4 regions of the Streptomyces sp. NPDC102462 genome follow, and region 3 is predicted to be linked to each of the others. Evidence: riboswitches for the same ligand, from Rfam matches in the RefSeq annotation. Region 3 holds a riboswitch; each other region holds the start of a gene.
What was found. Region 3 has a riboswitch for cyclic di-AMP ahead of ACIRFL_RS33155 (C40 family peptidase). Riboswitches for the same ligand answer to the same signal wherever they lie in the genome.
Positions count from the first base shown of each region.

Region 1: linked by a shared signal. The riboswitch ahead of ACIRFL_RS31795 (M23 family metallopeptidase) and the one ahead of ACIRFL_RS33155 (C40 family peptidase) in region 3 are both predicted to bind cyclic di-AMP.
Region 2: linked by a shared signal. The riboswitch ahead of ACIRFL_RS29870 (M23 family metallopeptidase) and the one ahead of ACIRFL_RS33155 (C40 family peptidase) in region 3 are both predicted to bind cyclic di-AMP.
Region 4: linked by a shared signal. The riboswitch ahead of ACIRFL_RS12520 (transglycosylase family protein) and the one ahead of ACIRFL_RS33155 (C40 family peptidase) in region 3 are both predicted to bind cyclic di-AMP.

Region 1 covers NZ_JBIWKB010000047.1:60,360-63,277, forward strand. The annotation lists gene ACIRFL_RS31790 (GntR family transcriptional regulator) at 142-837, opposite strand; gene ACIRFL_RS31795 (M23 family metallopeptidase) at 1,026-1,778, opposite strand; cyclic di-AMP (ydaO/yuaA leader) riboswitch at 1,790-1,948, opposite strand; gene ACIRFL_RS31800 (M16 family metallopeptidase) at 2,180-2,918, opposite strand, start outside.
Region 2 covers NZ_JBIWKB010000042.1:22,432-25,349, reverse strand. The annotation lists gene ACIRFL_RS29885 (MerR family transcriptional regulator) at 52-414, shown strand; gene ACIRFL_RS29880 (alpha/beta fold hydrolase) at 496-1,299, shown strand; tRNA gene ACIRFL_RS29875 (tRNA-Met) at 1,372-1,445, shown strand; cyclic di-AMP (ydaO/yuaA leader) riboswitch at 1,799-1,958, shown strand; gene ACIRFL_RS29870 (M23 family metallopeptidase) at 1,966-2,918, shown strand, end outside.
Region 3 covers NZ_JBIWKB010000052.1:7,690-10,607, reverse strand. The annotation lists gene ACIRFL_RS33165 (helix-turn-helix domain-containing protein) at 1-349, opposite strand, end outside; gene ACIRFL_RS33160 (ATP-binding protein) at 562-1,020, shown strand; gene ACIRFL_RS33155 (C40 family peptidase) at 1,128-1,601, opposite strand; cyclic di-AMP (ydaO/yuaA leader) riboswitch at 1,605-1,815, opposite strand; gene ACIRFL_RS33150 (hypothetical protein) at 2,155-2,463, opposite strand; gene ACIRFL_RS33145 (ATP-dependent Clp protease proteolytic subunit) at 2,471-2,918, opposite strand, start outside.
Region 4 covers NZ_JBIWKB010000011.1:48,044-50,961, reverse strand. The annotation lists gene ACIRFL_RS12530 (cytochrome P450) at 1-388, shown strand, start outside; gene ACIRFL_RS12525 (transglycosylase family protein) at 534-1,568, shown strand; cyclic di-AMP (ydaO/yuaA leader) riboswitch at 1,751-1,918, shown strand; gene ACIRFL_RS12520 (transglycosylase family protein) at 1,922-2,677, shown strand.

The DNA of each region.
Region 1 (2,918 bases), on a different contig from region 3:
GCTTCCGCGTTTTCACGGCCGGCCGCAGGAATTCGCAGCCGACTTACGCCGCAACAGCCGGCCATAAACCGGGGCACAACAAAAAGAGGCGACGGCAGGACCCCCTCTCCCGAATTCCCCTCTTTGTATACGGCGCCCGTGTTAATTCCGCAGACTCGGCATGTTTACGACGTGTTGCGAATTCCTCACGCGCTCGGTGCGGTCGGCGCCCGGGGAGAACCGCAGCCGGTGCGCGGCCGACGCGCGCTCGGTGTGCAGGGCCATGACCGCCCGCGCGCGCTCCGCGTCCCCGCGCGCCACCGCGTCCACGACGGCGCCGTGCTCCGCCCAGGACTCGACGGGGCTTGCGGGCGACTCCACCACGTACATCCAGGCGATCTTGTGCCGGAGCTGGGTGAGCGTCGAGGTCAGGGCTTGGCTGCCGGTGGCCTGGGCGAGCGTCACGTGGAACCAGCCGCCGAGGGAGCGCAGATCCTCGCTGTTGCCCCGCCTGGCCCGCTCCTGCCCCAGCCTGACCAGGCCGCGCAGCACCTTGAGGTGGGCCTCCGTGCGCCGCTGGGCGGCCCGGGAGGCGCCCAGCGGCTCCAGGAGCAGGCGCATCTCCAGCAGGTCGGCGGCCTCCTGCTCGGTGGGTTCGGCCACGCACGCGCCCGCGTGCCGCCGCGTCACCACGAACCCCTCCGCCTCCAGGGTGCGCAGGGCCTCGCGGACGGGGACGCGCGAGACGCCGTAGCGGCGCGCGAGCAGTTCCTCGGTGAGCCGGCTGCCGCGCTCGTAGACACCGGCGACGATGTCGTCCCGGATCGCCGTGCACACCGAGTGCGCCGGAATACGCATGACCGACCTCCGCCTTAATCCCCGTGAAACGCCGACGATTGACGTGTGTTCCGTGACTCTATGGCAATGAGCCGGAATTTCCGATGGCGGGCCGGAATCCATGGATATTTTTTGGACATCGGGGCGTCCGAAACGACGAAAACCCCGGCTCGCGAGCCGGGGCCGCGGCGCCCGCGCGCCGCCGGTCGTCAGACGTTCACACCGTGCTTGCGGAGATAGGCGACGGGGTCGACGTCGGAGCCGTACTCCGGGCTCGTCCGCGCCTCGAAGTGCAGGTGCGGACCGGTCGTGTTGCCCGTGGAGCCGGACAGCCCGAGCTGCCGGCCGGGAGTGACCCGCTCGCCCACCGAGACAGCGACGGACGACAGATGGCCGTACTGGGTGTACATGCCGTCCGCCATTCGGATCACCACCTCGTAGCCGTACGCGCCGCCCCAGCCGGCCGACACGACGGTGCCGGAGCCCACCGCGTGGACGGCGGTGCCGGCCGCGGCGTGGAAGTCGACGCCGGTGTGGCTGCCGGAGGACCACAGGGAGCCGCCGGTGCGGTATCCGGTGGAGAGGTAGGAGTGCGCGATCGGCGCGACGAAGGCGTTCAGCCGCCTGCGCTCGGCCTCGCGGGCGGCCCGGACCTCGGCCGCGCGTTCCGTCGCCGCCCGCCGCGCCGCCGCCTTGCGCGCGGCCTCCTCGGCCGCCTTCTCCTCGGCGGCCTGCCGCTGCGCGGCCGCCTGGGCGCCGATCTGCTCGGCGACCGAGTCGCCGATGCCGACGACGGGGGTGAGGCCGGTCTGCTCCGCGGTGGTGGCGGCGTGCGCCGGACCGGCCGCGAGGGTGCCCATGACACCGGTGGCGGCAAGGGTCGCGACGCCCGCGGCGCGGGAGGTGGTGCGGTGCATCCGGGTGGAACGGCGGTGCTTCCCGGTGGCGCGGGTGAACGCCATGGAGTGACGGTCCTTTCCTTCCTTGTCGCCTACCGGGTTAGCTGACGGGTTCGGAGCAGGAAGGTCTCCTACGGGAGGCCGCGTGCCGCGCGGACTCCCGATTCACCCCAGGGACTTGGGTCCCCGGCTCCCCTGGCTCGCGCCGTACGGGGACTCGGCGATGGCTGTCCGGTGCCGCGGGCGCGGCGCACTGCCTGACGAACAGCCCGGACGACGCTAAGGGGGACAACTTTCCATCCCCAAACCGAACCGGGTGTTTGTAGCGCATCCCACAGGGCAGACAGGCAACCTCCGCCGCAATTCGGGCATCCCGCGGGAACGGAAGGGGCCCTGACGACCGGGGCGGTCTGCCACGGCCGTCAGGGCCCCACGCGCGTGTGCGGGTCCTCGGACTGCTCCGCCTACTCCGCGGACACCACGTGCACCTCGCCGATGCCCAGCGCCTCGGCCGGCTCCTTGATCTGCGCGGCGTCGCCGACCAGGACCGTCACCAGCCGGTCCACCGGGAACGCGTTCACCACCGCGGCGGTGGCCTCCACGGTGCCCGTCGCGGCCAGCTGCCGGTACAGGGACGCCTGGTAGTCGTCCGGCAGGTGCTGCTCCACCTGGTCGGCGAGCGTGCTCGCCACGGCCGCCGCCGTCTCGTACTTCAGCGGCGCCACCCCGACGAGGTTCTGCACGGCGACGTCGCGCTCGGCGTCGGTGAGACCTTCCTCGGCCAGCGTGCGCAGCACCGTCCACAGGTCGGCCAGCGCGGGACCGGTGTTCGGGGTGTCCACGGAGCCGCTGATGGCGAGCAGCGAGGCACCCGTGCCGTCGGGGGCGGACCTGAGGACCTGGCCGAAGGCGCGCACTCCGTAGGTGTAGCCCTTCTCCTCACGCAGGACGCGGTCCAGCCGGGAGGTGAGGGTGCCGCCGAGGCAGTACGTGCCGAGCACCTGGGCGGGCCAGACCCGGTCGTGCCGGTCGGCGCCGACGCGGCCGATGAGCAGCTGCGTCTGGACGGCGCCGGGGCGGTCCACGATGACGACCCGGCCGCGGTCGTCGGCGCTCACCGACGGCACCGGCCGCGGCTGGGACGCGGTGCCGGTCCACGCCCCCAGGGACTCGCCGAGCAGCGCGTCCAGATCGATGCCGGTC
Region 2 (2,918 bases), on a different contig from region 3:
CAATGTCAAGGTCTATCCGACCCTGCCCCGACCGGACGTGAGGCTGCTCACATGCGCATCGGTGAACTTGCCCGGCTGACGGAGACCTCCGCCAGATCATTGCGGTACTACGAGCGTGAGGGGCTGATCACCCCGCGCCGTCAGGACAACGGGTACCGCGACTACGACGACTACCTCGTCGACCGCGTGCTCCAGATCCGCGGTCTGCTCGACGCCGGACTGCCCACACGGATCATCAGGCAGATACTTCCGTGCCTCGATGCCCCGCGGACGATCCACTTCACGGACGCCACACCGGAGATGATCGCCACGCTGGAATGCGAGGGCGAGAAGATGGCGCGCCGCATCGACTGCCTGACTCGCAACCGCGATGCCATTAACGAGTACCTTGCGGTGGTCAAGAGCCTCGCCTGACCACTCGCTCGACACCGGACGGAAGCGTGCCGTACGACTCGTTTGACCTTGACATGTGCGTCAAGGTTGCAGGCTTGAGCCATGAACGACTCCGCCCTCTGGCACACCGAATTCGGCGACGGCACACCGATCGTCCTGATCCACGGCTACACCATCGATCACCGGCTGCTCCTGCCGCTGGAACCCGCCTTCACCGGCCGGTCCGGCTGGCGCAGGCTGTACCCCGACCTGCCCGGGCACGGCAACAGTCCGCGCCTGTCCGGCCCGACGTCGGCGGCCACGATGGCCGACGCCGTCATCGACTGGATCCGCGCCACCGTCGGCGACCGGCCCTTCGCCGTTCTCGGGCAGTCCTTCGGCGGGCAGATCGCCCGCGCCGTGACCGCGCGCTTCGGTGAGCAGGTGCTCGGCTCCGCGCTGCTCGTTCCCGTCGTCCGCTGGGGCGCCGAACGTACCCTGCCCGACAGCACCGTGGTCGAGCGCGACGACGCACTCCTTGCCCGCCTCGCCCACGAAGAGGACCTTCAACTGTTCCGTGCCGTGATGGCCCGCCACACCGAGGAGAGCTGGGCTCTCTTCGAGGAGCACATCCTCCCCGGCTGGCGGGTGCACGACCGCCGTGCCGCCGCCGAACTCGACGCGGACTTCCTCCTGCCGCAGTGGCCCGAGAGCCCGGGCGTGGTCCACCACGGCCGGCATCTTCTGCTCACCACACGTCAGGACGCCCTCGTGGGCTGGCGTGACCAGCTTGCCCTGCTCGACCACTACCCCCGCATGACCGCTGTGGTCCTCGACGGCGCCGGTCACAACCCGCAGGTCGAGTGCGCACCCGCGGTCCGTGAGGTGATCGGAGGCTGGCTCGACACCCTTCCGCGACCGAACTGAAGGCCGCGCGGGTCCGGGGGGTTATCCGTGTGCTCGCGGTCCTGCGCATGGCGTACACTGGTGGAACACCGACGCGGGGTGGAGCAGCTCGGTAGCTCGCTGGGCTCATAACCCAGAGGTCGCAGGTTCAAATCCTGTCCCCGCTACTGAAGGCTCAGGGCCGGAATCCAGTACATGGATTCCGGCCCTGAGTTTTTTCCGCCCACGGTGACGCGGCTCGCTCACGGATACGCGACCCGCTCACGGTCACGAGCCCACCGTCACGAGCGGTGATCGGACGACCGCCCTCCGCATAACAACTGACACACCGTCAAGTCCCATGGGTTGCCCGAGTTTCCGTGCGCCAGGGGCCAACTCGCCCGGTTTTCGCCGGTCATGGGCGGTAAATTCCCGTCCGAAAGCGTTAACGATCAAGTGGAACGGCTTGGAATCTGCCCGCCGGGTCTATTAACGTTCGATAACGCAGCGCGGTCGTCCCAGCCGTCACAAGAGGCGGCTCCGTGCTCACGCGCCGAATCCCGCAAGGGAACCGGGGAACCACCACCTTGGGGTGAATCACGCGGACACCGCCGTGGAGACACGGCCGGTATACGCGCGTAGGAGACCTTCCTGCTCCGAACCCGTCAGCTAACCCGGTAGGCGGAGGAAGGAAAGGAGCACGCCCGAGTGGCGTCCAACCGGCCCGCCCCACAAGCCCCGTTCGCGCCGAGCCAGTACGGCACCGAGACCTTCGGCTACGGCACCTACCGCACCGACGAGGGCCCCTGGGAGGAGTGGAACCCCACCGAGGACTCCATCCGCCCGCTGCGCGGCCGGCACCGCGTCGCCAAGCAGCGTGGCGGCGGCGGACTCGCCCGCAGCTCCGCGGTCCTCGGCGTCGGCGTGATAGCCGCCGTCGGCGCGGGGGGCATGGCGAGCGCCAACACCGGCAAGCCGCCGGTGTCCATCTCCATGCCCGACCTGCCCTCCGTCGGCTCCCTGCTCGGCGACGGCGCCGGCGCCCAGGCCACCAAGGGCTCCGCGACCGCCCTGAGCAGCGTCGGCGTGACCGAGGCCGACAGCGCCGAGGGCACCGCCGACGCCGGCGAGGCGCTGCGCAACCGCATCATGGCCCAGGCCGAGCAGCAGCAGGGCCAGGCCGAGACCAAGGCCGTCGCCGCGGCCGTGTCCGCCGCCGACCAGGAGGTCGCCGACGCGGCGGCCAAGGCGGAGAAGGAGGCCGCGGCCCGCGCCGCCGCCGCCAAGGAGAAGGCGGAGGCCGCCGCCAAGAAGAAGGCCGAGGAGGCGCGGCTGGCCGCGCTGGCCAAGCAGTACACCCTGCCGACCTCCTCGTACACGGTCACCGGCACCTTCGGCCAGGCCGGCTCCATGTGGTCCTCCGGCTACCACACCGGCCTCGACTTCGCCGCCCCCACGGGCACACTGATCAAGGCCGTCCACACCGGCACGATCACCGAGGCGGGCTGGGCCGGCTCCTACGGCTACCGCACGATCCTCACCCTGGACGACGGCACCGAGCTGTGGTTCTGCCACCAGTCGTCGATCAGCGTCAGCGTCGGGCAGAAGGTCAACACCGGGGACGTCATCGGCCGCGTGGGCGCCACGGGCAACGTCACCGG
Region 3 (2,918 bases):
GCGTGCGCATCCCGCTGGCCTGCGACTCCAGGCTGATGAAGTCCCGGTAGGTGGGCGGCAGCACCCCGCGGTAGGCGTGCCACCAGCGGTGCCGGTCGCCGACGTCCTCGGAACCCGCCAACACCAGCAGCAACTCGCGCAGTTGGGCGTCCCGCACGTCGTACGCGTCGAGCAGCAGCCGCACATCGGTCGGTTTCACGCCACTCGCGCCCGTCTCGACGCGGCTCACCTTCGACTGGTGCCAGCCCACCAACCTGGCCGCCTCACCGCTCGTGAGACCGGCGCCGGTGCGCAGGGCGCGCAGTTCGGCGCCCAGTTTCCGGCGGCGTACCGCGGGACCGTGCTGCATGGGCAACTCCTTACTCCTTACGAGCCGCCCAAATACGGTCTGCCGTCGCAGAGTTCACCGCTTCGAGCGACAGATATATGCATATCTCGGTGGATGCCCCGCGTGACCGGCGCGCTGATGGCAGTCTGGCGGCGAAGCACCAGTCCGGGACCGTACTCGAACCATCCGCTCCGTGTCGGACTGCGGTCCCGTGGGAAAGGGACGACATCGCCATGGCAGACCATCTGGAAGCATCCATCACTCTGCCGAGCGATCCCGCCTCGGTCTCCGCGGCCCGCGCGCATGTGCTGAGCACCCTCGTGGAGTGGGGCCTGCCGGCGGACACGGACGCCGCCGAGACGATCCGCCTCATCGTCTCCGAACTGGCCACCAACGCCGTGCAGCACACCTTCGGCCAGTCACCCACCTTCACGGTCGACCTCGTGCTCGACCGCGACGCGCATCTGCGCATCGGTGTCACCGACAGTCATCCGCGCTTCCCGAAGAGACTCCCCGCGGCCGTCCAGCAGGACAACGGCCGCGGCATGGTCATCATCCGCTGGCTCACCGCCGAAAGCGGCGGCAAGCTGCGCGTCCGGCCCACCCGCGAGGGCGGCAAGACCATCACCGTGGAACTGCCCTGGACCGTGCCGGCCCACCCGGTGACGGCGGTGGGCCGGCAGGAGCCGTAGCCGATCGGGCACGGAGCGGTGCGCAGCCCCGCATGACGTCCGGTCAGCCCCGGCCGGCTATGTGGGGGCTGCGGCGCGGCGGGGGCGGCGGCACCCGCTCCGCCGGGTCAGCCGACCCGGCCGTACCAGACGCTCCGCGTCCAGATCTTCTGCAGCCGCACCACGTCCCCGGTCTTCGGGGCGTGCCAGATCTTCCCATGACCCGCATAGATGCCCACGTGGTAGACGTTGGAGCCCGAATGGAAGAACACCAGGTCCCCGGCCTTGCGGCTCTTGGCCGAGATATGGCGCGACTTGTTGTACTGCTGGGCGGCCGTGCGCGGCAGGCTCTTGCCCGCCTTCTTGAACGAGTACAGCGTGAGCCCGGAGCAGTCGAACCTGCGCGGACCGGTGGCGCCCCACTTGTACGGGGACCCCTTCTTGGACGCCGCGATCCGCAGCGCCTTCGTCGCCGTGGTCGCGGCCTCCGCGTCGGACGCGAGGCCGGGGGCCACGATCGAGCCGCCCACGGCGGCGATGGTCAGTGCCGAGGCCGTACCGGCCCGGGCCATCAGCGACGGGACACGATTGAGCGCAGTCATGCGCAACCCTTCGTCAGCCGCCTGTGAAGGATGACCTGTCGGATTCGGGCTGGCGAAGTTGCCCGGCCGCGTTGCCACGGCTTCACCCCAAGGGCTGCTCGGAGCGGAACAGCGTCCGCTCCGGCGACCCGTCTTGCTCGGGTCCTCCACTCCTGCCGATCCACTCCTGTCGACCGGTCATCCGGGCGGCGGCAGGACTCGGCGTCCGCCCGGACCGCCCCGCCGCGGTGGCGGGGGCTTGTCGTCAGACAGGGATCTTCACTCACAACTGTCCGAAAATCCCAACGGAACCGGGGATGTGTGGCGTTGTTCACCACTCAGCCGTTCGGCTGGACAGTGCTCTGTTCGATACCCGGCCGAGGGGGCTGCGCACCCCCGGACCAGCGCCGAAGCACCTCGGCGCGGCTGTCGACCACTCGCCGTACCCAACTCTTCCGCGCCCGAAAAAGGAAGCCGGGCTACGCCGAACAGGGGTAGACCGTTTGGACCGTTTCAGCCCGTTCTATGACGGCTCGTCGGCTCGTCGGCCCGCCGGAGGCCCAGTGTGCCCGCGTCAGCCCGCGCCGTCGGGCGGCAAGGCGACCCGGGCGGCGCGCCGCTCGCCGTCCAGTACCCGCAGTGCCCGCGCCAGGGTGGCCGTGTGCACCTCGATCTCGCCTCGCGTGTGCATCAGGGCCAGCGCGTCCCGCAGCTCCATCGCGGTGCGCACCAGGGCCTGGGCGGCCCGCAGCCCGTGGTAGGTGTGCTCGGCCCGCGCCGGATTGATCCGGCCGAGCAGGTCGACCGCCTCCAGGTAACGGTCGATCAGCTCGCTCTCGGCCCGGGTCAGCGCGGGCAGCGGCGGCAGTTCCGGCGGCAGCATCCGCGGCTCACCCCGCGTCAGCCGGGCGCGCGGCCCTGCGGCTCGGGATGACCGCGTCCACCAGCCCGTACTCCAGCGCGCCCCGGGCGTCCAGGACCAGGTCTCGCTCCAGGTCCTCGTGGACCTGCTCCGGGGTGCGGCCCGTGTGGCGCGCCAGCATCTCTTCCTGGAGCACGCGTACGCGCGCCAGTTCCGCGGCCTCGATGACCAGATCGCTCGGCTGGCCCCGCACCGGCCGCGCCAGCGAGGGCTGCTGGAGCAGCAGGCGCGCGCCCGGCAGCGTGAACCGCTTGCCCGCGGTGCCGGCCGCGATCAGCACCGCCGCCGAGGAGCCGGCCTGCCCGAGGCAGATCGTCTCCACGTCACAGGTGACGTACCGCATGGTGTCGTAGATGGCCGTCATCGCGCTGAACGAGCCGCCGGGGGAGTTGACGTACAGCGAGATGTCCTGGTCC
Region 4 (2,918 bases), on a different contig from region 3:
CGCCACCGAGCCGGTCGGCATCGGCGGGCAGCGGATCGCGGCCGGCGACCCCGTTCTCGTCGTCCTCGCGGCGGCGGACCGGGATCCGGAGCGGTTCGCCGACCCGGACGTGCTCGATCTCGGCCGGCGTGACAATCAGCACCTCGGCTACGGCCACGGCATCCACTACTGCCTGGGCGCGCCGCTCGCCCGGCTGGAGGGCCGGTCCGCCCTCGCCACCCTCCTCACCCGCCTGCCCGACCTGCGACTTGCGGTGGATCCTGCCGATCTGCGGTGGCGCGGCGGGCTCATCATGCGTGGACTGCGTACTTTGCCCGTTGAGTTCACGCCCGTCCGGGAAGAGAACGGAATGGGGGATTCCGAAGCCCCTTGCCCCGACGGAAGATGACAGACCCTCAAGTTTGTGATCTTCACGTGATCTGCGCGGCATGAACTTGTGACAGGCGATCGTGTGCCGATACGTTCACCCATCGGTGCGGCATTCCGGCGTGGCCTGCCGCGCCGGTCAGTGCTGTCGCGCGAAAGGCTTCCGCATGCTCTCCGGGAACGGTCGTCACCGTCGCCCCCGTCAGGCTCCGGCCTTCGTCGTCGCGGCCGGAGTGACCGGCTCCGCGATCGCCATTCCGCTGCTCGGCGCCACCGGCGCGAGCGCCGCCGACGGCACCACATGGGACCGGGTCGCCGAGTGCGAGAGCGGCGGCTCGTGGAGCGCCAGCACCGGCAACGGGTACTTCGGCGGGCTGCAGATCTCGCAGCAGGACTGGGACAGTCACGGCGGTCTTGAGTATGCGACGACCCCCGACCAGGCCAGCCGTTCACAGCAGATAGCCGTCGCCGAGAAGATCCTCGCCGACCGGGGCACCACCCCGTGGGCGACCTGCGCCCTGCTGTCCGGGCTCACCTCGACATCGGGTTCCGTCGGCGTCGACACCGGCGTGACGGACGGCGGTTCCTCCGGCTCGAAGGGCTCCACCAAGTCCTCCGGGCCGTCAGATGCACAGAAATCGCTGGATTCCACCGATTCGCCGGGAGAATCCGGCTCCTCCGACTCGTCTGACTCGTCCTCATCCTCCGGCCCGGCGGCTTCCGGCGCGGAGACCTCGCCGTCCGCCTCGCCCTCGCCGAGCGAAAGCGCCGGCCGCGATGCGGGGGACGGCCGTACGGCCCCCGCCGAGCCCGGCGGGTCGGGCCCGTCCGAGCCCGGCGCCTCGCCCGAGGGCGGCTCACCCACGGAGGAACCCGAGTCCGCGGCCTCGGACAATTCCTGGCGCAGCGGAGGCTCCTGGAGCCTCGTCGACACCGGATCCCTCGGCGGCGGTCGCCACCGGGGCGACAGCGCGGACGAGAACGGGGCGAGCGGTACGGCTGACCAGGGGTCAGGCCCGTCCGGGCGGCACGCCTACACCGTCCGCGTCGGCGACACCCTCGCCTCCATCGCCGACTCCCTTGACGTGGACGGCGGCTGGCGCGCGCTCTACGCCGCCAACGAGAAGGCCATCGGTGCCGACCCGAACCACATCGCCGCCGGTCAGACCCTGGACGTCGGGGGCGAAACGGGCGAAAAGTAGCGGGAGCTGACGTCCTGTTTCGTGGGCGATATCCGGTTTGCTCAAAGTGTGGGATGAGTCTCAGAAGCCCTGATCGTCTTTGAAATTCCGGCGATCGCGTGCCTACGGTCATGACCGCTCGCCACCGCGAGCCCCGGCTGCCGCAACGCCGAGTCCTGCCAGCGGCCGTACGGGAACAGTCGTCGCGTCAAGCGCCGTAGGCAGGAGCGGGGGACCCAAGGTAAGTGCCGCGCCGGTCGGTTGACCGAAGCGGCTCGGGGTGAAGCCACGCCTCCACACGGAGACGTGGCCGGGCAACTCAACCGGCCCGAACCCGACAGCTCACCTCGCAGGCGTCGGTGAGGGGAACCTCCATGCTGTTCTTCGGCAAGGGCAAGCACCGTCGTCCGTCCATCACCCGAGTCGTGGCGCTCGCCGGTGTCACCGGCGCGGCCGTCGCCGCGCCGCTGATGGCGGCCGGCAACGCCTCCGCGGCCACCGCCTCCGAGTGGGACACCGTCGCCCAGTGCGAGTCCGGCGGCAACTGGTCCATCAACACCGGCAACGGCTACTACGGCGGCCTGCAGTTCTCGGCCTCCACCTGGGCCGCGTACGGCGGCACGCAGTACGCGGGCACCGCCGACAGGGCCAGCAAGTCGCAGCAGATAGCGATCGCCGAGAAGGTCCTCGCGGGCCAGGGCAAGGGCGCCTGGCCGGTCTGCGGCAAGGGCCTGTCCGGTGCCGTCTACGGCGGTGGCTCCGCGTCCGGCGGCAACACCGGCTCCTCGAACACCACCACGGGCAGCGGCACCTCGAACTCCGGCAGCGGCACCGGCTCCTCGAACGCCGGCACCGGCTCCTCGAACAGTGGCGCCGACCGCTCCACCGAGCGGCAGTCCGCCTCCCGTTCCGCCGACCGTCCGGCCGCCGGCAAGACGGTCACCACCCCGACCGGCAAGACGGTCAAGAAGGGTGACGGCGAGTACAAGGTCGTCACGGGCGACACCCTCAGCTCGATCGCCGAGCGGCACGGGGTGAAGGGCGGCTGGCAGAAGCTGTTCCAGCTGAACCAGGACATCGTCGCGAACGCCGACCTCATCTACCCGGGCCAGCTGCTGCACCTGAAGTGACAGCAGGCCGGCAGCCCGGCCACAGCCCCGGCACAGCGGCGCCCCCACCCTGGGGGCGCCCCGTGCCCGCCCCGTCCCCACGGAACCCCCGCCCCGACGCGTCTTCCCCCGTACGCGCCGGGGCGGGCCCTTTCCCCAAGCTCCCCTGACTCCGCCGCCCCGCTGCCAGGCCCCCTCGCGGCCCCGCCCCGGTTTCCCGGCCCGCGTCTACGGCAGCTGCGCGCCAGCCTCCGCTCCCCGG